DNA from 2 places in the Streptomyces sp. NPDC102451 genome. Region 1 is predicted to be linked to the other one. Evidence: riboswitches for the same ligand, from Rfam matches in the RefSeq annotation. Region 1 holds a riboswitch; the other holds the start of a gene.
What was found. A riboswitch is a leader RNA that binds a small molecule or an ion and turns the genes downstream of it on or off. The one in region 1 is predicted to bind glycine.
Positions count from the first base shown of each region.

Region 1 (11,950 bases):
GAATTCCGCCGGGCCTTCCCCGGCGAGATCGGCGACCTCCACTTCCCGTCGAGCGTCTTCGACTCCTACACCGGCTCCCTGCTCCGCAACGTCGACACGAGTGGAATCGCAGACGCGGGCCTCAAGGTCGTCGTGGACGCCTCCAACGGCAGTGCAGGGCTCGTTCTGCCGAGCCTTCTCGGGCGCCTGGGCGTCGACGCGCTGACGATCAACCCGGGACTCGACGAGTCCCGCCCCACCGAGTCCGCCGAGTCCAGGCGGGCCGGCCTTGTGCGCCTCGGCGAGATCGTGTCGTCCGCACAGGCCGCCTTCGGCGTACGGTTCGATCCCGTCGGTGAACGGCTGTCGCTCGTGGACGAGCGGGGCCGCATCATCGAGGACGACCGGGCCCTGCTGGTCATGCTGGACCTCGTGGCCGCGGAGCGGAGGAGCGGGAGGGTCGCTCTGCCGGTGACGACGACCCGCGTCGCCGAACAGGTGGCGGCGTACCACGGCACGCAGGTGGAGTGGACGACGACCTCGCCCGACGACCTGACCAGGGTGGGCCGCGAGGACACCACGATCTTCGGTGGCGACGGCCGCGGCGGGTTCATCATCCCCGAGTTCAGCAGCGTCTTCGACGGTGCGGCGGCCTTCGTCAGGCTCATCGGCCTGGTGGCCAGGACACAGCTCACCCTCAGCCAGATCGACGCCCGGATCCCGCGCGCCCATGTGCTGCGCAGGGACCTCGCCACTCCGTGGGCGGTCAAGGGGCTCGTCATGCGCCGGGTCGTGGAGGCCGCGGGGGAGCGCAGTGTGGACACCACCGACGGAGTCCGCGTGGTCGAGACGGACGGCCGCTGGGTGATGGTGCTGCCCGACCGCGCCGAAGCGGTCACGCACCTCTGGGCCGAGGGCCCCGACGACGCCTCCGCCCAGGCGCTGCTCGACGAATGGGCGGCGGTCGTGGACAGCGCGGGCGACTGAGCAGGTGAGCCGTCGGTCCGGAAGCCGGGTACTGCGGCTTCCGGACCATCGGTGGGGCCATTCGGCGGCAGCAGGCATGACGTGCGACGATGTGCGGCATGTCGCAGCCGCCCCCCGATCGGAGTAGCGCCCCTCCGCGTCCTCGCCCCGACGCGTCGATGTCGCTGCTGACCACCGTGATGGAACACAGCCTCGACGAGGGGTACGCCGAGGCCTCGGCGCGTCGCCGGGCCGAGGGCAGCGACGGGATGCCGCGCACGCTGAAGGCGAAGCTGGGCCTCGCCGCCGGCCTGGTACTGGCGGCCCTCGTGGTCACGCTCGGTGCCGCGGAGGCACAGGTCGCGGCTCCGGTCGTGGCCAAGGAGCGCGAGGAACTCATCGATCGGGTGAACGCCGAGACCTCCACGGCGGACACGCTCGAGGCGGACGTCGAGAAGCTGCGCAAGGACGTCGGCGAGAGGCAGCGCAAGGCGCTCCAGGAGCACGGCGGGGACCAGGGCGGCCTGGTGGCGCTGCTGTCCGGGGCCACCGCTGTCGAAGGCCCCGGCATCAAGCTGGTCGTGGACGACGCCGAGGACACCGACCAGGGCGGCGGCGGACCCCGTGAGTCGACCGGCTTCGCCGACACCGGCCGCGTACGCGACCGGGACATGCAGCGCGTGGTCAACGGCCTGTGGCAGTCGGGTGCCGAGGCGGTCGCCATCAACGGGCAGCGGCTGACGGCCCTCTCGGCGATCCGCGCGGCGGGTGACGCCATACTGGTCGACAACAGGCCGCTCGTGCCGCCGTACACGGTGCTGGCGGTGGGGGACGGCAAGAAGCTCGCCGACGCCTTCCAGGACAGTGCGGACGGCCAGTATCTTCAGGCGCTGCACGAGAGCTTCGACATCCGCACCAGCATCTCCGAGCAGGAGAAGGTGCGCCTTCCGGCCGCGCCCAGCCTGATCGTACGTACAGCAGAGCCTCAGGCCGCAGACACGGGCAGTGGTGCGGCAGACACAGGGAAGGGCACATCGTGATCGCCGTACTGGGCCTCGTCGTGGGAGTCGTGGTCGGACTGTTGGTCCGGCCCGAAGTGCCGGCGGTGGTCGAGCCCTATCTGCCGATCGCGGTGGTGGCCGCGCTCGACGCCGTCTTCGGCGGCCTGCGGGCCATGCTCGACGGAATCTTCGTGGACAAGGTCTTCGTGGTGTCGTTCCTGTCGAACGTCGTGGTGGCCGCGCTGATCGTCTTCCTCGGCGACAAGCTGGGCGTCGGGGCCCAGCTCTCCACCGGTGTGGTGGTCGTGCTCGGCATCCGTATCTTCTCCAACGCCGCGGCCATCCGCCGGCACGTCTTCCGGGCGTGAGGCCGATGAACGACGAACAGAACCCGGGCGACGCACAGCAGCCGGGCAACGAACAGAGGCCCGGCAGCGGTCGTCACTCCGGTGCGCTCCCGGCCGAGGCGCCCGTGCCCGATGCCGCGCCGCCCCCGCCGGCCAGGTCCGAGGAGGAGGTCTCCGGCCGTCAGCGCCTGCTGGCGGGCCTCTGGCCGCCCAGGGTGAGCAGGGCCCAACTGATCGTGGCGCTCCTGCTGTTCGTCCTCGGTCTGGGCCTGGCGATCCAGGTCAGGTCGAACAGCGACAACAGCGCCCTCCGCGGGGCCCGCCAGGAGGACCTGGTCCGCATCCTCGACGAGCTCGACAACCGCACTCAGCGCCTGGAGGACGAGAAGCAGCGCCTCGACGACCAGCGCACGGAGCTGGAGAACAGCTCCGACCAGGCGGAGGAGGCCCGTAAGCAGACGCTCGAGAAGGAGCGGCAGCTCGGTATCCTGGCGGGCACCGTCGCCGCGCACGGCCCCGGCATCACTCTGACCATCAGTGACCCGGCGGGCGCGGTCGAGGCCGACATGCTGCTCGACACCATCCAGGAGCTGCGCGCGGCGGGCGCCGAGGCCATCGAGATCAACGGCGTGCGGGTGGTGGCGAACACATACTTCTCCGGCGACGGGGGAGAGTTGAGAGTCGACAGCCGGAAGATCGAGGCCCCGTACGAGTTCAAGGTCATCGGCAAGCCGCAGGACCTGGAGCCGGCGCTGAACATCCCCGGTGGCGTGGTGCAGACGCTCGAGAAGGAGCAGGCCACGGCCGAGGTGACGCGTGCCGACGACATCGTCGTGGACGCCTTGCGACCGGCGAAGCAGCCTGATTACGCTCGGTCGTCGTCCCGGTGAGGGGGCGCCGCGCGGGGCTCTCAGGAGACGGGCGTCAGGTTGCGGGGGGTCGGCGCAACGGATCGGTGACGCGTGGTGGAAACTGTCGGGTGGATACGGACGTTGTGAAGATGTCCGGGTCGGCAGGTGTGTTCATTCAGGGTTCGTCCTGCCCCACGGGCGGGTCTATTTCGGTCAAGGGGAAACGCCCGTGAAGTTGTTTGCGAAGTTGTTCGGAAAGAGCGCCCGCGAGGACAGCAACAGCGCTGCCCGCCACCGCGCTCCACGTCAGGGCGCCGAGGAGCAGGGCTCGGAGCGCCCGCTCTTCCGCGACGAGGTCGAGGGAGCCGCCGGTGGGTCCGGCGCGTCGTCCGTTGACCCCGGAGGTGCAGGGCGCATAGGTTTCGGGGAACCAACGACCCCCGCTCCGGAGGGCTCGTCCATGCCGGTTTGTACGAGGTGCGGGCATCGCAACGCCGAGGCCAGCCGTTTCTGTTCCAACTGCGGCGCGCCGCTGAGGGGCGGAGTGCCCGAGCGCGCCTCCGAGACGACCTCGACGATCTCGATCTCCGGTATCGAGGCGTACGAGGCCGAGGCGACGGGCCAGACGGCCGTTCCCTCGCTCTCGCCGGAGGCCCAGGCGGCGGTCGACGCCCTGCCTGCGGGTTCCGCGCTGCTGGTGGTGCGACGCGGTCCGAACTCCGGCAGCCGCTTCCTGCTCGACGGTGACCTCACGACGGCCGGCCGTCACCCGCAGAGCGACATCTTCCTCGACGACGTGACCGTGTCGCGGCGTCATGTGGAGTTCCGCAGGAGTCCGGACGGTAGTTTCACCGTGGGCGACGTCGGCAGCCTCAACGGCACCTACGTCAACCGCGAGCGCATCGATTCCGTCGCGCTGACCAACGGCGACGAAGTCCAGATCGGAAAGTACCGGCTGGTCTTCTACGCGAGCCAGCGGGGCGTGTGACCCTCCCCCGGACTTCTCCGTCCGGGGGGACACCCCCAGGAAGGCCCATGCTGCGAACACCGACAGGCGGTGCCGGCCACGGCACCGCCGCCGCGGGCGAGCGCGCGATGAGCATCGGCACGGTGCTTCTGCAGCTGCGCGACGAGTTTCCCGAAGTCACCATCTCCAAGATCCGCTTCCTGGAGACGGAGGGGCTCATCGAGCCCCAGCGGACGCCGTCGGGCTACCGGAAGTTCAGCCCCGCCGACGTCGAGCGGCTGGCGCAGGTGCTGCGCATGCAGCGGGACCACTACCTGCCGCTCAAGGTCATCCGTGAGCACCTGGAGGCCCTGGCGCGGGGCGAGCAGGTGGCTCTGCCGTCCGGTGGCGCTCAGGGCGATCCTGCCGACGCCCTGCGGGACCAGGACCTGGGGCAGGCCACTGCCTCCCGTCTCGGACGCGCCGAGCTCCTGGCAGCCACCGAGGCCAGCGAGGAGCAGCTCGACGAGTGGGAGGCGTACGGGCTGATCGTGCCCGCCGCCGGCGGGAGCTACGACGCCGAGGCGGTGACCGTGGCGCGGCTGGTGGCGGATCTGGGCAGATTCGGTCTGGAACCTCGGCACCTGCGGGCCGTCAGAGCGGCCGCTGAACGCGAGGCCGGGCTGGTCGAGCAGGTGGTGGCACCCCTGCGACGGCACCGGAATCCGCAGACCAGAGCCCATGCGGAGGCCACTGCGAAGGAGCTCGCGGACCTCTCCGTCAGGCTCCATGCCGCGCTCGTGCAGACCGCCCTGAAGGCAAGCTTCCACTGAGGGCGGAGGAGCCCGACTATCCAAACATGGCGGGCACGTCCTAGGGTTGCTGTGTGAACGAGCTCGACGTTGTGGGTGTCCGGGTGGAAATGCCCTCCAACCAACCGATCGTGCTCCTGCGTGAAGTGGGAGGCGACCGGTACCTCCCTATTTGGATCGGCCCTGGGGAAGCGACCGCGATCGCCTTCGCCCAGCAGGGCATGGCTCCGGCCAGGCCGCTGACCCATGATCTCTTCAAGGATGTGCTCGAGGCCGTGGGCCAGGAGCTCACCGAGGTCCGCATCACGGACCTGCGGGAAGGGGTCTTCTACGCGGAGCTGGTCTTTGCCAGCGGGGTCGAGGTGAGCGCGCGGCCGTCCGACGCCATAGCGCTCGCCCTGCGCACCGGCACGCCGATCTACGGCAGTGACGGGGTGCTGGACGACGCGGGTATCGCCATCCCTGACGAGCAGGAGGACGAGGTGGAGAAGTTCCGCGAGTTCCTCGACCAGATCTCGCCGGAGGACTTCGGGACCAACAGCCAGTAGACCGTCCGCGGAGGCGGTGTCAGCGCATCCGACAAGCCGTTCCCGGAAATCAGTCACGGGAAACCACCCTCAGGGTGATTATCACTCGGCGTGCCGAGTGTGGCGATCGTTGACGCACCCCTGGTGACTGCCTACCTTCGAGGTGGCAGGTCAAGGACGGAGGTCGGCGTGAGAAGCAGCGGCGACGGTACGGCTGCGGGTGGGCCGTACCGGCAGCACGGCAGTGCGGCCGACCACTCCATCAGACAGCCGGTTCAGCCGGCGGTGGTGGCAGCGGACGGTGTGGCAGTGGCAGGGGACATCGGCTATCGGGGGCCGACGGCGTGCGCAGCGGCCGGGATCACCTACCGACAGCTCGACTACTGGGCGCGTACGGGACTCGTGGAGCCGAGCGTACGTCCGGCGTACGGGTCGGGGACACAGCGTCTCTACAGTTTCCGTGACGTGGTCCTCCTCAAGATCGTCAAGCGGTTCCTGGACACGGGTGTCGCTCTGCAGAACATCCGGACCACCGTGCAGCACCTCAGAGCCCGCGGATTCACGGATCTGGAGCGGATGACCCTGATGAGTGACGGGGCGACGGTCTACGAGTGCTCCTCGCCCGACGAGGTCGTGAATCTGCTCCAGGGCGGCCAGGGCGTCTTCGGGATCGCCGTCGGTGTCGTGTGGCGGGACGTCGACGCGGCGCTCTCCCAGCTCCACGGAGAGCGTGTCGACACCGGGGAGACCCTGATCGGTCACAACCCCGCCGACGAACTGGCGCGGCGGCGTAATCGCGCGGGCTGAGTCACCGGGGTACGGCGCGACGCGTGCGCGGGGCGGGGCGGTTGTCAGTGGCGTAGGGCAGCATCGGTCCTTGTGAGAGCCGCGCCCACCATCCTGCATCTGGACATGGATGCCTTCTACGCCTCTGCGGAGCAGGCGGCGAAGCCGAGCCTGCGCGGCAAACCGGTGGTGGTCGGCGGGCTGGGGATGCGCGGCGTGGTCGCCACCGCGTCGTACGAGGCGCGGCGTCTCGGAGTGCATTCGGCGATGCCGATGGCACAGGCGCGGCGGCTCGCGCCCAACGCGGCGTATCTCGTCCCGCGCTTCGCGCTCTACCGGACGGTGAGCGACCAGGTGATGGAGCTGCTCGGACGGCTGTCACCACTCGTCGAGCCGCTCAGCCTCGACGAGGCCTTCGTCGACCTGGAAGCCGGCGGCGTCGCCGACGACTCGGCGTCCGCGCGCGCGATCGGCGGGCAGCTGCGCACGGTCATCAGAGGCGTCACCGGACTCAGCGGTTCCGTCGGTCTCGCCGGTTCCAAGATGCTGGCCAAGATCGCCTCCGAGGAGGCGAAACCGGACGGTCTGCTGCTGATCGAGCCCGGCACCGAGCGTGAGCTCCTGGCCCCCATGTCCGTGCGCATCCTCCCGGGAGTGGGGCCCGCGACCGGCGACCATCTCCGGCGGGCCGGCATGACCCTCGTCAGTCACCTCGCGGAGGCGGGCGAGGCGGAGCTCGTGCGGCTGCTGGGCAAGGCGCACGGCGTCGCGCTCCACCGCATGGCGCAGGGCTTCGACGACCGCCCCGTCGTCGCCGAGAGGGACGCCAAGTCCGTGTCGGTCGAGGACACCTTCGACGTGGACCTGCACGACCGGGTGCGCGTCAGGGCGGAGGTGGAGCGGCTCGCGGACCGGTGCGTGCAGCGGCTGCGGGGTGCCGGCCGGTCCGGGCGGACCGTCGTCCTCAAGGTGCGCCGCTACGACTTCTCGACGCTCACCAGGTCCGAGACGCTGCGCGGCCCCACCGACGACCCCACGGTGGTCAGGGAGGCCGCTGCGCGGCTTCTGGAGGCCGTGGACACGACCGGCGGGGTCCGGCTGCTCGGAGTCGGTGTCACGGGGCTGGCGGACTTCACACAGGAGGATCTCTTCGCGCAGGCCGCCGATGCGGCGGAGCACGCCGCCGCGGAGCACGCTGCCGGGGAATCGCCCGGCCCCGCGGCCCCGGACGAGCAGCAGGAGCGCACCGTGGACGAGCAGGCCGGGGAGGACGCCCGGGACAGCGAGGAGCAACTGGCCTCGCGGCGCTGGCCGGCCGGACACGACGTACGCCACGAGGTCCACGGCCACGGCTGGGTGCAGGGCAGCGGTGTCGGCCGGGTCACCGTGCGCTTCGAGGAACCGTGGACGCCGCCCGGCCGGGTGCGCACCTTCCGTGTCGACGATCCGCAGCTGCGGCCTGCCGAGCCGCTGCGCCTGGTGCGGGACCCGGTGGACTACTCCTCGTGGCCGGCGAGCCTGCCGAAGTCCCTGTCGGGAGCCGGGCCGGGAGAGGGGGAGGCGTCCAGTCCGTAATGGCGGTAGAGCTGCAGTTCCTGCTCGGGAGAGAGATGGCGGCCCACGCCGAAGTCCGGCGCGTCCTTGATCAGGGCCCGCTCGAAGGGGATCACGAGCGCGCCGTCGACGACCTCGCTCGGCTCCAGCGGGACGAAGGCGTCCCTGGTGAAGAGACCGGTGCGTACGGCGGCCCACTCGGGGACCCCGGTGGCGTCGTCGAGATAGACCTCGTCCACCGTTCCGATCTTGGCACCTTGACGGTCGAAGGCCTTGCGGCCGATCAGGCTGCGCGGATCGATGTCGGTCTGCACGGTGCCTCCCACTGGTCACGACGGCATCAGGTGGTCGCGGCTGCTCCACAGGCTCTACGAAAGGCCAGATCCGGGCAGTCGGCCACTCGAGACGGCCCGCCCCGACCCCGCTGGTAGGCTGGGACACGGCTGCTGACCCTGTGCGGGAGAGTCCTCCGGAGCGATCCGGAGGCGCCGAAGGAGCAACTCCTCCCCGGAATCTCTCAGGCCCCCGTACCGCACGGACGAGGTCACTCTGGAAAGCAGGGCGGATCCGTGCGGCACATGCCGCGGCGGGTACCACCCTCACCGACGGTGAAAGCCGGTACGCCCCAGGGCGTCCCGGTGAAGCTCTCAGGTCGAGATGACAGATGGGGAGGCCGTTCGGGCAGCCACGCCGTGGCGCCCCTCGCAGGTCGTCACAGACCAGGAGGCCTCCACCATGACCCCCCGTCGCACTCCGCTCTCCCAGCTGGAGCAGGGCATTCCGTTCGAGCAGCGCCACATCGGTCCCGATGCCGGGGCCCAGGCGAAGATGCTCGCCCAGGTCGGCTACGGCTCCCTCGACGAGCTCACCGCCGCCGCGGTGCCCGACGTGATCAGGAGTGCCGAGGCGCTGAACCTCCCCGAGGCCCGCACCGAGGCGGAGGTCCTGGCCGAGCTGCGCAGCCTCGCCGACCGTAACCAGGTGCTCGCACCGATGATCGGGCTCGGCTACTACGGCACGTTCACCCCTCCGGTGATCCTGCGCAACGTCATGGAGAACCCCGCCTGGTACACGGCCTACACGCCGTACCAGCCCGAGATCTCCCAGGGGCGGCTCGAGGCCCTCCTGAACTTCCAGACGATGGTCGCCGACCTCACCGGCCTGCCGACCTCGGGCGCCTCGCTCCTCGACGAGGGCACGGCCGCCGCCGAGGCCATGGCGCTCGCACGGCGGGTCGGCAAGGTCAAGGGCGGCGTCTTCCTGGTCGACGCCGACACCCTGCCGCAGACCGTCGCGGTGATCGAGACCCGCGCCGAGCCGACCGGTGTCGAGGTCGTCGTCGCCGACCTCACCGACGGCATCCCCGCGGAGATCGCCGGACGCGGTGTCTTCGGTGTGCTGCTCCAGTACCCGGGCGCCTCCGGCGCCGTGCGCGACATCAAGCCCGTCATCGAGCAGGCGCACGAACTGGGCGCCATCGTGTCCGTCGCCGCCGACCTGCTGGCCCTGACGCTGCTCACCTCGCCCGGCGAGCTGGGCGCGGACATCGCCGTGGGCACCACCCAGCGCTTCGGAGTCCCGATGGGCTTCGGCGGACCGCACGCCGGCTTCATGGCCGTACGCGAGAAGTTCGCCCGCAGCCTGCCCGGCCGCCTCGTCGGAGTCTCCGTCGACGCGGACGGCGACAAGGCCTACCGGCTGGCCCTGCAGACCCGCGAGCAGCACATCCGCCGCGAGAAGGCCACCAGCAACATCTGCACCGCCCAGGTGCTGCTCGCCGTCATGGCCGGCATGTACGCCGTCTACCACGGCCCCGAGGGGCTGCGGACGATCGCCCGGCGCACCCACCGGTACGCCGCCATCCTGGCCGAGGGGCTGCGGGCCGCGGGTACCGAGGTCGTGCACGACGCGTACTTCGACACCCTGACCGTCCGTGTTCCGGGCGGTGCCGCCGACGTGGTCGCCGCCGCACGTGAGCGCGGTGTGAACCTCCGTCTCGTCGACGCCGACCATGTCTCCGTCGCCTGCGACGAGACGACCACCCGCACCCGGATCGCCGCCGTCTGGGCGGCCTTCGGGGCCGGCGGCGACATCGACGCCCTGGACGCCGACACGGCCGACGCACTGCCCGGGGGACTCCTCCGCAGCGACACCGTCCTCACGCACCCGGTCTTCCACCAGCACCGCTCCGAGACCGCGATGCTGCGCTACCTGCGCAAGCTCGCCGACCGCGACTATGCGTTGGACCGCGGCATGATCCCGCTCGGCTCCTGCACCATGAAGCTCAACGCGACCGCCGAGATGGAGGCGATCACCTGGCCCGAGTTCGGCGCGCTGCACCCCTTCGCGCCGGCCGAGCAGGCGCAGGGCTTCCTCACCCTCATCCGTGAGCTGGAGGAGCGCCTCGCCGAGGTCACCGGCTACGACGCCGTGTCCATCCAGCCCAACGCCGGCTCCCAGGGCGAGTTCGCCGGCCTGCTGGCCGTACGGGCGTACCACCGGGCCAACGGCGACGACCAGCGCACCGTCTGCCTGATCCCGTCGTCCGCGCACGGCACCAACGCCGCGAGCGCCGTGATGGCCGGCATGAAGGTCGTCGTGGTGAAGACCGCCGACGACGGCGAGGTCGACATAGAGGATCTCCGGGCCAAGATCGCGGCCCACCGCGACGAGCTCGCCGTCCTCATGATCACCTACCCCTCCACGCACGGCGTCTTCGAGGAGCACGTCGCCGACATCTGCGGCGAGGTGCACGACGCCGGCGGCCAGGTCTACGTGGACGGCGCCAACCTCAACGCGCTGGTCGGTCTCGCCAAGCCCGGCCACTTCGGCGGCGACGTCTCCCACCTGAACCTGCACAAGACCTTCTGCATCCCGCACGGTGGCGGCGGCCCCGGTGTGGGACCGGTCGGGGTGCGCGCCCACCTGGCGCCGTACCTCCCCAACCACCCCCTCCAGCCCGCGGCCGGCCCGGAGACCGGTGTCGGCCCGATCTCGGCCGCTCCCTGGGGCTCCGCCGGCATCCTGCCGATCTCATGGGCGTACGTACGTCTCATGGGGGGCGAGGGCCTGAAGCGTGCGACGCAGGTCGCCGTACTCGCGGCCAACTACATCGCCAAGCGCCTCGAACCGCACTTCCCGGTCCTCTACAACGGCCCGGCCGGTCTGGTCGCGCACGAGTGCATCGTGGACCTGCGGCCGATCTCCAAGGCGACCGGCGTCAGCATCGACGACATCGCCAAGCGGCTGATCGACTACGGCTTCCACTCGCCGACCATGTCCTTCCCGGTGGCCGGGACGCTCATGATCGAGCCGACGGAGAGCGAGGACCTGGCCGAGCTCGACCGGTTCTGCGACACGATGATCGCCATCCGCGGCGAGATCGACAAGGTCGCCTCCGGTGAGTGGAGCGCGGACGACAACCCGCTGCGCAACGCCCCGCACACGGCCGCGGCGCTCGGTGGCGAGTGGAACCACGGCTACACCCGTGAAGAGGCGGTCTTCCCGGCCGGTGTGACGCCTTCCGACAAGTACTGGCCGCCGGTGCGCCGGATCGACGGTGCGTTCGGTGACCGCAACCTGGTCTGCTCCTGCCCGCCGCTGGACGCGTACGACCAGTAGGCACGCGGACACGCGTCGGGGCCGGTGCGGAGACTTCTCCGGGCCGGCCCCCGTGTTCCGTACGCCGCGGTCAGGCGGCCTTCATCACCTGGCCGCTCCTGAGTGGACGGTGCGGGGCGATGATCTGCCCGTCCGGGAGCAGCTCACCGGTGTCCTCGAAGAGCAGGACGCCGTTGCACAACAGGCTCCAGCCCTGTTCCGGGTGGTGGGCCGTCAGGCGTGCGGCTTCCCGGTCGTTGGAGTCGGCGGTCGGGCAGGGTGGCTGGTGCTGGCACATGGGTGGGTTCTTTCGCTGCGTCGATTCGAGTGTCCTGCGGCTGGACGAGGTGTTCATGGCCGCCCCCGTATCAAGTCGGTCCGGTCCCAGTGTTGCCCTACGGGCGTCTCTCCGCAGGGATTTCGCGGCAGCTGCTGTTCTCCTCCCATGACGCGTCACCCGGCCGGACGGTTCGATCCAACTGGGCTGTCCGTTCGGATGGTTCGGGGTGACCTGACCGGACTAGTCCGGACGGGTACGGGCGCGCCCCCGCCGAGCAGCTCGGCAGGGGCGCGTGTGCGGA
Region 1 covers NZ_JBIWKD010000011.1:223,483-235,432, reverse strand. Annotated here, with positions in the region: gene ACIRD8_RS24515 (sugar phosphate nucleotidyltransferase) at 1-966, shown strand, start outside; gene ACIRD8_RS24510 (DUF881 domain-containing protein) at 1,065-1,985, shown strand; gene ACIRD8_RS24505 (small basic family protein) at 1,982-2,314, shown strand; gene ACIRD8_RS24500 (DUF881 domain-containing protein) at 2,320-3,183, shown strand; gene ACIRD8_RS24495 (FHA domain-containing protein) at 3,374-4,132, shown strand; gene ACIRD8_RS24490 (MerR family transcriptional regulator) at 4,180-4,923, shown strand; gene ACIRD8_RS24485 (bifunctional nuclease family protein) at 4,977-5,450, shown strand; gene ACIRD8_RS24480 (MerR family transcriptional regulator) at 5,619-6,236, shown strand; gene ACIRD8_RS24475 (DNA polymerase IV) at 6,309-7,790, shown strand; gene ACIRD8_RS24470 (PRC-barrel domain-containing protein) at 7,712-8,083, opposite strand; glycine riboswitch at 8,217-8,312, shown strand; gene gcvP (aminomethyl-transferring glycine dehydrogenase) at 8,505-11,390, shown strand; gene ACIRD8_RS24460 (DUF5999 family protein) at 11,461-11,667, opposite strand.

Region 2 (11,950 bases), on a different contig from region 1:
CGAATGCTCATCGCTCTCCACCGGGGCGCCCGAATCGGAGGTGGTCGGCTTGTGCGAGGTGTCGGTCATGTGCGTCGTTCCCCTTCGTCTGTCCCCTGCGCCTTGCACTGGTAACCCTCTACCAATGTAGGCAAACATGGACAACCGGCCAGTCAAGGGACGAGTCGGCATCCGTGGGGGAGCCGGTACCGATCGCCTGTCCGTACCGAGGGGATTCACACGTGGACGCGGTCTAGCACTCGATGATGTTCACCGCGAGCCCGCCGCGGGCCGTCTCCTTGTATTTGACGCTCATGTCCGCGCCCGTCTCCTTCATGGTCTTGATGACCTTGTCCAGGGAGACCTTGTGGCTGCCGTCGCCGCGCAGCGCCATCTTGGCCGCCGTGACCGCCTTGACCGCCGCCATGCCGTTGCGCTCGATGCACGGGATCTGGACGAGGCCGCCGACCGGGTCGCAGGTCAGGCCCAGGTTGTGCTCCATCCCGATCTCGGCGGCGTTCTCCACCTGCTCGGGCGAGCCGCCCAGGACCTCGGCGAGGGCGCCCGCGGCCATGGAGCAGGCGGAGCCGACCTCGCCCTGGCAGCCGACCTCGGCGCCGGAGATGGAGGCGTTCTCCTTGAAGAGCATGCCGATCGCGCCGGCGGCCAGCAGGAAGCGGACGATGCCGTCCTCCTTCTCGGCCTCCGTGCAGCCGCTCGCGGCGAACTTCATCCAGTAGTGCAGGACGGCGGGGATGATGCCCGCCGCGCCGTTGGTGGGGGCGGTGACTACACGGCCCCCTGCGGCGTTCTCCTCGTTGACGGCCATCGCGTAGAGGGTGATCCACTCCATCGCGTGCGTCTGGGGGTCGCCCTCGGCGCGCAGCTGCCTGGCCGAGTTCGCGGCGCGGCGGCGGACCTTCAGGCCCCCGGGCAGGATGCCCTCGCGGGACATCCCGCGCGCGATGCAGGCCTCCATGACGCGCCAGATCTCCAGCAGACCCGCCCGGATCTCGCCCTCGGTCCGCCAGGCCTTCTCGTTCTCCAGCATCAGGGAGGAGATGGACAGCCCGGTCTCCCGGGCGAGCCTCAGCAGCTCGTCACCCGTGCGGAAGGGGTGCTTCAGGACGGTGTCGTCCGGGACGATCGGGTTCTCACCGGCCACGGCGTCCTCATCGACGACGAAGCCGCCGCCCACCGAGTAGTACGTCTTCTCCAGGAGCGGGGCGCCGTCACGGTCGTACGCCAGGACCGTCATCCCGTTGGCGTGGTACGGCAGGGCCTTCCGCCGGTGCAGCACCAGCTGCTCGTCGGCGTCGAAGGGGATGTCGTGCATGCCCAGCAGGTTGATGCGGCCCGAGGCGCGGATCTCCTCGACGCGGGCGTCGGCGCCCTCGACGTCGACCGTGCGGGGCGACTCGCCCTCCAGGCCGAGCAGCACGGCCTTCGGGGTGCCGTGCCCGTGGCCGGTCGCGCCGAGCGAGCCGTACAGCTCGGCGCGTATCGACGCGGTGTGGGCCAGCAGGCCCTCGTTCTTGAGGCGGCGGGCGAACATGCGGGCCGCGCGCATCGGGCCGACCGTGTGGGAGCTGGACGGGCCGATGCCGACCGAGAAGAGGTCGAAGACCGAGAGGGCCACGGGAGTACTCCTAAGGCGTTGGTGGACGTCTTTGTCCGCCGGGTGGTGCGGGACGGGCCGGGTGGGCCCGGGAGCGCGGGGCAAAGGGGTGGGGGCACCGGGCTCACTGTGTTCAGTGTGCGCGGTGCCCCCACCCTGCGTGCAAATTGCGGGTGACTACTTGATGCCGGGGTACAGCGGGAACTTCTCGGCCAGAGCGATCACGCGCGCCTTGAGGTCGTCCGCGTCGTACGTCGGCTTCAGCGCGGCCGCGATGATCTCGGCGACCTCGGTGAAGTCCTCGGCCCGGAAGCCGCGGGTGGCCAGCGCCGGCGTACCGATGCGCAGGCCCGAGGTGACCATCGGGGGCCGCGGGTCGTTCGGGATGGCGTTCCGGTTGACCGTGATGCCCAGCTCGTGGAGCCGGTCCTCGGCCTGCTGGCCGTCCAGCTCGGAGTTGCGCAGGTCGACCAGGACCAGGTGCACGTCCGTACCGCCGGAGAGGACGGATACGCCCACCTCGGTGACGTCCGGCTGCACCAGGCGCTCGGCGAGGATGCGGGCGCCGTCCAGGGTGCGCTGCTGGCGCTCCTTGAACTCGTCGGTCGCCGCGACCTTGAAGGAGACCGCCTTGGCCGCGATCACGTGCTCCAGCGGGCCACCCTGCTGACCGGGGAAGACCGCCGAGTTGATCTTCTTGGCGAGCTCCTGTGTCGACAGGATCACGCCGCCGCGCGGACCGCCGAGGGTCTTGTGCGTGGTGGTGGTGACGACGTGGGCGTGCGGCACCGGGTTGGGGTGCAGACCCGCGGCGACCAGACCGGCGAAGTGCGCCATGTCGACCATCAGGTACGCGCCGACCTCGTCCGCGATGCGGCGGAAGGCGGCGAAGTCCAGCTGACGGGGGTAGGCGGACCAGCCGGCCACGATGAGCTTCGGCTTCGACTCCTTGGCGAGGCGCTCGACCTCGGCCATGTCCACGACGCCGGTGTCGTCGACGTGGTACGGGACCACGTTGTAGAGCTTGCCGGAGAAGTTGATCTTCATGCCGTGGGTCAGGTGACCGCCGTGGGCCAGGTTCAGGCCCATGATCGTGTCGCCCGGCTTCAGCAGCGCGAACATCGCGGCGGCGTTGGCCTGCGCACCGGAGTGCGGCTGGACGTTCGCGGCCTCGGCGCCGAAGAGCGCCTTGATGCGGTCGATCGCGATCTGCTCGACCACGTCGACGTGCTCGCAGCCACCGTAGTAGCGGCGGCCGGGGTAGCCCTCGGCGTACTTGTTCGTGAGGACGGAGCCCTGCGCCTCCATGACCGCGACCGGAGCGAAGTTCTCCGAGGCGATCATCTCGAGGGTGGACTGCTGACGGTGGAGCTCGGCGTCGACGGCGGCGGCGACGTCCGGGTCCAGCTCGTGGAGGGAGGAGTTGAGAAGCGACATCAGTTAAGTCCCTAAGGTCTCAGTTGCCGGAGAACGCGGTGTACTCGTCGGCGGAGAGAAGGTCCTTCGGCTCCTCCGCCACGCGCACCTTGAACAGCCAGCCGCCCTCGAAGGGAGCGGAGTTCACCAGCGACGGGTCGTCCACGACGTCCTGGTTGGCCGCGGTCACCTCGCCGGTCACCGGCGAGTACAGGTCGCTGACCGACTTGGTCGACTCCAGCTCACCGCAGGTCTCGCCCGCGGTCACCGTGTCACCGACCTCCGGGAGCTGGGCGTAGACGACGTCACCGAGCGCGTTGGCCGCGAACTCGGTGATACCGACCGTGGCCACGCCGTCCTCGAGGGCCGACAGCCACTCGTGCTCCTTGCTGTACCGCAGCTGCTGGGGGTTGCTCATGACCTGAATTCTCCTGTACGCGGGGGAGTGCTGATGAACGGTGGTCTTACGGTGTGAGACACGACTGCGTCACGTGCGCGGCGCGCGGTGTCACTTACGGCGCTTGTAGAACGGCAGCGCCACGACCTCGTACGGCTCGTGCGTGCCCCGGATGTCGACGCCGACACCCTCGGTGCCGGGCGCGGCGTGCGCCGCGTCCACGTAGGCCATGGCGATCGGCTTGCCCAGGGTGGGCGACGGCGCACCCGAGGTGACCTCGCCGACGACCTCCCCGCCCGCCACTACGGGGTAACCGGCGCGCGGCACCCGGCGGCCCTGGGCGACCAGGCCGACGAGCTTGCGGGGCGGGGTGGTCCCGGCCCGCTCGGCCGCGGCGGCCAGCGCCTCGCGGCCGACGAAGTCGCCCTCCTTCTCGAACTTCACGACCCTGCCCAGGCCCGCGTCGAAGGGCGTCAGCGCGGTGGTCAGCTCGTGCCCGTACAGCGGCATGCCCGCCTCCAGGCGGAGCGTGTCACGGCAGGAGAGCCCGCAGGGGATCAGGCCGTACGGGGCGCCCGCCTCGGTGAGGGCCTTCCACAGCTGCTCGGCGTGGGCCGGGTCCACGAAGAGCTCGAAGCCGTCCTCGCCGGTGTAGCCCGTACGGGCGATGAGCGCGGGGACACCGGCCACCGTTCCGGGGAGGCCGGCGTAGTACTTCAGGCCGTCCAGGTCGGCGTCCGTGACCGACTTCAGTACGGCGGGGGAGTCGGGGCCCTGGACGGCGAGCAGCGCGTACGCGTCGCGGTCGTCCCGCACCTCGGCGTCGAAGCCGCCGACGCGCTCGGTGAGGGTGTCCAGGACGAGCTGGGCGTTGCCCGCGTTGGCGACCACCATGTACTCGGGGGCCTCGGCGTCCGCCAGGCGGTAGACGATCAGGTCGTCCAGGATCCCGCCGTCCTCCGCGACGATCATCGTGTAGCGGGCCCGGCCCACGCCGACGGTGGCGATGTTGCCGACCAGCGCGTAGCTCAGGAAGGCCGCGGCCTGCGGGCCGGTGACGGTGATCTCGCCCATGTGCGACAGGTCGAACAGGCCGGCCCGGGTGCGTACGGCGTTGTGCTCGTCGCGCTCGCTGGCGTACCGCAGCGGCATGTCCCAGCCGGCGAAGTCGGTCATGGTCGCGCCCAGGGACCGGTGCAGGGCATCGAGGGCGGTGAGACGGGCAGTGCTCATGGACATGGCTCCAGGGCATGACGACAGGGGGTGGTTCCCTCCCCATCTGTCATCGGAACCTGAGAGGTTCGCCGAGAGCCCCTGAAAGGGTCCGGCTTGCACCTTGGGTGGAGCCGCAGAGCGGCCCGCTTTTCAGATCTGCCTCATCCACGCGGTACGGGGCCTGAGAGATTCAAGGGAGGAACTTGCTCCTTCGGCGCCCGGCGCACACAGTGACCGGGACTCTCCCGCGCGGATTCAAACGGCCGGTATGCAGTTGGCGGGGTCATCATCGCACGCATTGCGGGAGAGTGGGGCGTCCTGGTCCGCACCGGCGAAAGCCCCGACACGTACGGGTGGAACCGGTTGTGCCGCATTACCTTTTCTTTACACTTCTTGGGCAGGTCAGTGGGTGACTCGGCAGGGGGAGGGCGATGACGTTGCAGCGCTACGCGACCACCGCGGGGGCGGCACGCGGTGCGATGCCCCGGCAGCCGGGCGTCCCGGACCGGGAGCCGACGGGCGGGCACGCCCCGGTGGTGCGTGATCTGCGGGGCCGGGGCGGCCGGGTGCCGGGCAGCCTGGACTTCGCGGCCGGCGATGTGGTGGTGGTCTCGGGGCTGCCCGGCAGCGGGAAGTCGACGCTGATCCGGCGGGCGGTCCAGGAGCACGCGATCGACTCCCAGGACGCCAGGGACCGCTGGGCGGCGGCCGTGCCCGGCTTACTCCCGTACGCCCTCTACCGCCCCCTGGTGCGCGCCGCGCACTACGCCGGGCTGTGGCGGGCGCTGCGCTCGGGCGGATCCGTCGTCGTGCACGACTGCGGTACGCAGGCCTGGGTGCGGCGCTGGCTGGCGCACGAGGCCCGGCGGCGGGGCGGCGGCCTGCACCTCGTCCTGCTCGACGTCACCCCCCTGGTGGCCAGGCAGGGGCAGCGGGAGCGCGGGCGCGGGGTGTCCGGATACGCGTTCGCCCGGCACCGGCGCGCCGTCGGCCGGCTGCTGCGGGACACCGAGACCGGCCTGCTGCCGCCGGGGTGCGCCTCGGCGGTGCTGCTCGACCGGGACGCGGCGGCGGCGATCGGCCGGATCTCGTTCCCGGAGGCGCGGCTCCCGCAGCGGTAGGCCGCGCAGGCGTCACCGTTCGCATACGCACAGTTCGCAGGTGTCCGGCAGGCCGTCCGGTATCTGGACGGTGCCGTGGACAGGTGCGGTGGACCGGGCACCGCACCTGCCTGCGGCGCTGCCTTCGTGGCGCGACCCGGTCTATGGTTTCAGCCGCACCGCATGGCGAGAGAGGGACACAGACACCGTGGACATTCCGGCTCAGGCCCAGGCCCCGTCGCATCCGTCGCAGGGATGGCCGGCCAATGAGCTCGAAGAAGTGCTCAGCGCCTCGCTCGGCGTACCCGGGGCGGGCGGACGGCTGGTCGAGGTGCTGGGCCGCAGCCAGGTCTGGGTGCCCCTGCCGAACGGCGGCGGGCCCGACAGCACCGGCCTCGACCTGCCGACGGTCGACATCGACGGCGGCGCGTACGTCCCCGTGTTCAGCTCCGAGGCCCAGTTCCTCCAGTGCGTCGGCACGCATCTCTCCTTCACCGTCGCGCCCGCACGCGAGTTCGCCCGCGGTCTGCCGCCACAGCTCGGTATCGCGGTCAACCCCGGCGGTGCCGTCGGGGTCCCCCTGCCGCCCGGAGCCGTCGCCGAGCTCTGCCGGGCCGGGCGCACCCCGCTGGACGGCCCCGCGAGCGGCGGCCGGGTGCGGCTGTACGAGCCGGACTGGAAGGAGGACCCCGTCGACTTCCTCTCCGCGGTGTCCGCCGAGTTCCAGGAGACCGGGGTCGTGAACACCGCGCGCCGGACGCTGGCCAGCATCGAGGGCGACAGCCCCGTCCTCATAGTCGGAGTCGAGGCCGCCGTGTGGGACGCCGCCGCGCAGAGCGCCCCGCTGGAGGCCCTGGGCCGCGCACTGGGCCGGGTCCAGGTGCCCTGGCCGGTCAATCTCGCCCTGCTCGACGTGGCCCAGGACCCGGTCGGCGACTGGATGCTGGAGAAGGTACGCCCGTTCTACCGGCGCGACGCGTACTGAGAGCGGGGACCCCGGTCACCACGTGGCGTCAAGCCGGTGTCAGAGGCGGCGCATAAGCTGGTTGGATGACGAGGCCGCCCCGTGTGCCCGGGAGTGGCGCCACAGCACCGCGCTCCATGCGGAACAGCGGAACGAAGAGGGGCGGGACCCAGGGTGAGTGCGTCAGGCGCCGCGGCGGCCGGGCAGGTCGAGCACATGCTTCGCCAAGTGACCCCCGAGCGCCTCGACGCGTACGAGTCGCTGCTGCGCTCCCTGGCCGACGGCCAGGTCTGGATGCTGCTCTGGCACGGCACGGCGGGTTCCCCCGACGCCCAGTACGGCAACATGGAGGTTGGAGGCCTGGGTTACGCCCCGTGCGTGACCTCCGCCCAGGAGCTCTCGGCCAGCGGCTGGAACCGGGCCCACGAGGTGACCACGGGCCGCGACATCGCCCGTTCCCTCTTCCCCGACCGCTGGGGGATCTGGCTCAACCCGCATGCCCCCGGCGGCGGTGTCGGCATCCCGTGGCTGGATCTGCGGCGCATCGCCACCGGCCTCGACCGGATGCCCGCGGGACCGCTGCGGCTCACCGAACCCGCCATCGAGCTCCCGCAGTTCTACGCCCTGCTGTCGCAGAACGCCCACCGCACCTCCGCCGTCCGCGCGCTGCGCCGGGCCTGGGTGCAGCCCGCGCTGGGCGCCCCGTACCTCGCGATCGGGCTCGACCTCTACGACAACGGCCGGCCGGCCGTCGACGCGGCCCGCGCGATGATGCAGCAGTCGATCGGTGTGGTCCCCGAGGGGCTGCCCGTCTCCACGGTCTCGCTGTCCGACGAGTACGACCCCGTCGCGATGTGGCTGAACGCCAACTCGCGGCCGTTCTACGACCGGGAGGCGCACGCCCCGGCACCCGCCGCCACGGGGTACGGCTACCCGCCGGCCACCGGCCCGGCCCCGCACGCGTACTGAGGAAGCGTCAGCGGCCCATGGGGTCGAGAGGCAATTAGTGGCCTATTCAACGCTGTTGGGCGTCATGCCCGTTATAGCGGATTAGTGACCGAGTGGTCCGCTCACCAAGCACAGCTGTCCGCATAACGGAAGGTGCTTGGCAGCATCACGTTTGAGCAAACATTCCCTGTCAGGTCTGGCGGGTGATCGCAAAGTGGTTGAAGACTCCACACAGCAGGTGCTCCATGCCCGGCGAACCCCTCTTTCAAACAGGGTCAGTTCGGCATGCATGATCGCATCTGTCATGTTTTGTTAGAGCCGCTACAGCGGCGGTCACAGGCCGGCCACCGTCGGCCGAGAGGGGTCTCCAGCGCAATGACGGCACCTATCGAGACCACCAGGGCGGATGCGCAGCCCGAAGCGGTGCTGGAAGGCGCGGGCCGCAAGGAGATCGAGGGCCGCTCGCTCGGCCGCATCGCCTGGACCCGCTTCAAGCGGGACAAGGCCGCAATGGCCGGTGGCATCGTTGTCGTCCTGCTGATCATCACCGCGGTGCTGTCCAAGCCGCTCCAGTCGCTCCTGGGGCTCGACCCCAACGCCTTCAACCAGAGCCTGGTCGACCCCGTCATGCTGGCGCCCAAGGGCGCCCTGGGCGGCATCAGCTGGGACCACCCCCTCGGAGTGGAACCGCAGACCGGCCGCGACATCCTCGCGCGCATCCTCGAAGGCTCCTGGGTCTCCCTCGTGGTCGCCGTCGGCTCCACGCTGCTGTCCGTCGTCATCGGTGTCGTCATGGGCGTCGTGGCCGGGTTCTACGGCGGCTGGGTGGACAGCTTCATCAGCCGGCTGATGGACACCTTCCTCGCCTTCCCGCTGCTGCTCTTCGCGATCTCGATCTCCGCCTCCCTGCAGGGCAATGCCTTCGGGCTGGAAGGGCTCACGCTGCGGATCGCGGTCCTGATCTTCGTGATCGGCTTCTTCAGCTGGCCCTACATCGGGCGCATCGTCCGGGCGCAGACCCTGTCGCTGCGTGAGCGGGAGTTCGTCGAGGCCGCCAGGTCCCTGGGCGCCCGCGGGCCGTTCATCCTCTTCCGCGAGCTGCTGCCGAACCTGATCGCGCCGATCCTCGTGTACGCGACGCTGCTGATCCCCACGAACATCCTCTTCGAGGCCTCCCTGTCCTTCCTCGGCGTGGGTATCGCACCGCCGCAGGCGTCCTGGGGCGGCATGCTCACGCAGGCGGTCGACCTCTACGAGGTGGACCCGATGTTCATGGTCATCCCCGGTATGGCGATCTTCATCACCGTGCTGGCCTTCAATCTGCTGGGGGACGGGCTGCGTGACGCACTCGACCCTCGTGGCAAGTAATCGCGGCAGTGCCGCACCGGACTAGCGAGGGGGCTTTCCTCAGCATGCAGAACAGAAAGACAGCAGCGGCCATAGCCGTGGCCGTAGCGGTGTCGCTCGGCGCATCGGCGTGCAGCAGCAGCGACTCGGGCGGTGACGGAAACGGCGGTGGGGGCAACGCCAAGGCCGACGCGGCGCTGACCAGCGTCGTCAACGCGACCGACAAGAAGGGAGGGACGGTCACTCTGGAGCACGCGAGTGGTCCGGACTCCCTGGACCCGGGCAACACGTACTACGGCTGGGTGCAGAACTTCTCCCGCCTGTACGCCCGTTCCCTGGTGACCTTCAAGCCGGCCGCCGGCAAGGAGAGCCTGGAGGTCGTGCCCGACCTCGCCACCAGCCTCGGCAAGGCGAGCGCGGACGCCAAGACCTGGACGTACACGCTCCGCGAGGGCGTGAAGTTCGAGGACGGCACGGAGATCACCTCGAAGGACGTCAAGTACGCCGTCGAGCGCTCCAACTTCGCGCCGGAGGCCCTGTCCAACGGCCCGACGTACTTCAAGGCGTACCTCGACGGCGGCGACAAGTACAAGGGTCCGTACAAGGACAAGTCGGCCGAGGGCCTCAAGTCCATCGAGACCCCGGACGACCACACGATCGTCTTCAAGCTGAACAAGCCGTTCGCGGACATGGACTACCTCGCGGCGTTCTCGCAGACCGCCCCGATCCAGCAGAAGGCCGACACGGGCGCCAGCTACGTCCAGAAGATGGTCTCCTCGGGTCCGTACAAGGTCTCGGCGTACGACGAGAGCAAGGGCGCCACGCTGGTCCGCAACCCGGAGTGGGACCCGAAGACGGACCCGATCCGCAAGGCGCTGGCCGACAAGGTCGAGCTCAAGTTCAACGTCAACGCCACCACGATCGACGACCACCTGCTCAACGACGCCATCACCGTGGGCGCCGAGGGCACGGGTCTGCAGTCCAAGACCCAGCCCAAGGTCCTGGCGAAGTCCGCCGAGAAGGCGAAGACGGACAACCCGTACGCCGGCGCCCTCCAGTACCTGGCGCTGAACGTCAACGTGAAGCCGTTCGACAACGCCGAGTGCCGCAAGGCCGTCCAGTACGCGGTCGACAAGCAGAGCATGGTCGACTCCATCGGCGGCTCCGTCAAGGGCGACCCGGCCACCACGGTCATCCCGCCGTCCGTCGCCGGTTACAAGAAGTTCGACCTGTACCCGTCCGAGGGCAACAAGGGTGACGTCGCCAAGGCGAAGGAGCACCTGACCAAGTGCGGTCAGCCCAAGGGCTTCAAGACCACTCTGACGGCGCGCTCGGACCGTCCTGACGAGATCACCGCCGCCACGCAGCTCCAGGGCAGCCTGAAGGCGATCGGCATCACCGCCGAGATCAAGCAGTTCCCGGCCGACAAGTACTTCACGGACTTCGCGGGCGTCCCGGACTGGGTCCACAAGAACAAGGTCGGCATGATGATGATGGCCTGGGGTGCCGACTGGCCCACCGGCTTCGGCTTCCTCGACCAGATCGTGAACGGCTCGGCCATCAAGCCCTCCGGCGGCACGAACCTGATGGAGCTCGACGACAAGGTCATCAACGACCTCCTCGTCAAGGGCATCGGCACCGTCGACACCACGGAGCGCAACGCGACGTGGGGCGAGGTCGACCAGAAGGTCATGGAGAACGCCTCGGTCGTTCCGCTCTTCTACCGCAAGAACCTGCTCTACCGCCCGGACTCCGCGGCGAACGTCACGGTCACGGACGCGTACCTCGGCATGTACGACTACGTGCTGATGACGTCCACCAAGTAACACCTGTTCATCGACAGCATCCCCTGAAAGGCAGGTGAAGGCGCCGGGCCGGCGGGCGTACCCCGTCCGCCCGCCCGGCGCCGCACGGCTGTGGCTGCGTACATCATCCGACGCGTATTCGCCGCGGTGTTGCTGCTGCTGGTGGTCAGCGCAGTCACGTTCGCGATCTTCTTCCTGGTCCCCCGCCTCGGCGGGCAGACCCTCGACTCGATGGCCGCCCAGTACGTCGGGAAGAGCCCCGACCCGGACGTCATCGCCGCGGTCAAGAAGAACCTGGGGCTCGACCAGCCCCTGTACCTCCAGTACTGGAACTTCGTGAAGGGCATCGTCGTAGGCGCCGACTACCAGTTCGGCCCCGACCCCGTCACCTGCAACGCCCCGTGCTTCGGCTACTCCTTCAAGACCCACACCGAGATCTGGCCCCAGCTCGTCGACCGTGTCCCGGTCACGCTGTCGCTGGCCGTCGGTGCGGCTGTCCTCTGGGTCGTCTCCGGTGTCGCCATCGGCGTCCTCTCCGCCCTGAAGCGGGGCTCGTTCTTCGACCGCCTCTCCATGGGCGTCGCCCTCGCCGGCGTCTCGCTGCCGATGTTCTTCACCGGCCTCGTCGTCCTGGCGCTCTTCGGCAACGGGGAGTACGTACCCTTCGCCGACGACCCGGTCGCGTGGGCGGGCAGTCTCGTCCTGCCCTGGTGCACGCTTGCCCTGCTCTACTCCGCCCTCTACGCCCGGCTCACCCGGGCCGGGATGCTGGAGACGATGGGCGAGGACTACATCAGAACCGCGCGGGCCAAGGGCCTCCAGGAACGCAAGGTCGTCGTCAAGCACGGCCTGCGCTCCGCGCTCACCCCGCTCGTCACGATCTTCGGCATGGACTTCGCGCTGCTGCTCGGCGGCGCCGTCATCACCGAACGGGTCTTCTCCTTCCAGGGTCTCGGCGCCTTCGCCATCCAGGGCGTGACCACCGCCGACCTGCCCAAGGTGATGGGCGTGACCCTGGTCGCCGCCTTCTTCATCGTCATCTGCAACCTGCTGGTGGACCTCGTGTACGCCGCGATCGACCCCCGGGTGAGGCTCTCATGAGCGACGCAATCAAGAAGGACTCCCCGGCGGCGGACACCGTTCCGGCGCCGCGGTCCGGCG
Region 2 covers NZ_JBIWKD010000008.1:2,591-14,540, forward strand. Annotated here, with positions in the region: gene ACIRD8_RS19705 (catalase) at 1-69, opposite strand, end outside; gene ACIRD8_RS19710 (L-serine ammonia-lyase) at 233-1,618, opposite strand; gene glyA (serine hydroxymethyltransferase) at 1,775-3,034, opposite strand; gene gcvH (glycine cleavage system protein GcvH) at 3,054-3,431, opposite strand; gene gcvT (glycine cleavage system aminomethyltransferase GcvT) at 3,522-4,643, opposite strand; glycine riboswitch at 4,786-4,883, opposite strand; gene ACIRD8_RS19730 (AAA family ATPase) at 5,057-5,746, shown strand; gene ACIRD8_RS19735 (enhanced serine sensitivity protein SseB) at 5,934-6,710, shown strand; gene ACIRD8_RS19740 (enhanced serine sensitivity protein SseB C-terminal domain-containing protein) at 6,864-7,658, shown strand; gene ACIRD8_RS19745 (ABC transporter permease) at 8,013-9,005, shown strand; gene ACIRD8_RS19750 (ABC transporter substrate-binding protein) at 9,050-10,810, shown strand; gene ACIRD8_RS19755 (ABC transporter permease) at 10,901-11,890, shown strand; gene ACIRD8_RS19760 (ABC transporter ATP-binding protein) at 11,887-11,950, shown strand, end outside.
Region 2: it holds a riboswitch for glycine, as region 1 does, so the genes downstream of both, gcvT (glycine cleavage system aminomethyltransferase GcvT) here and gcvP (aminomethyl-transferring glycine dehydrogenase) in region 1, are expected to answer to the same signal.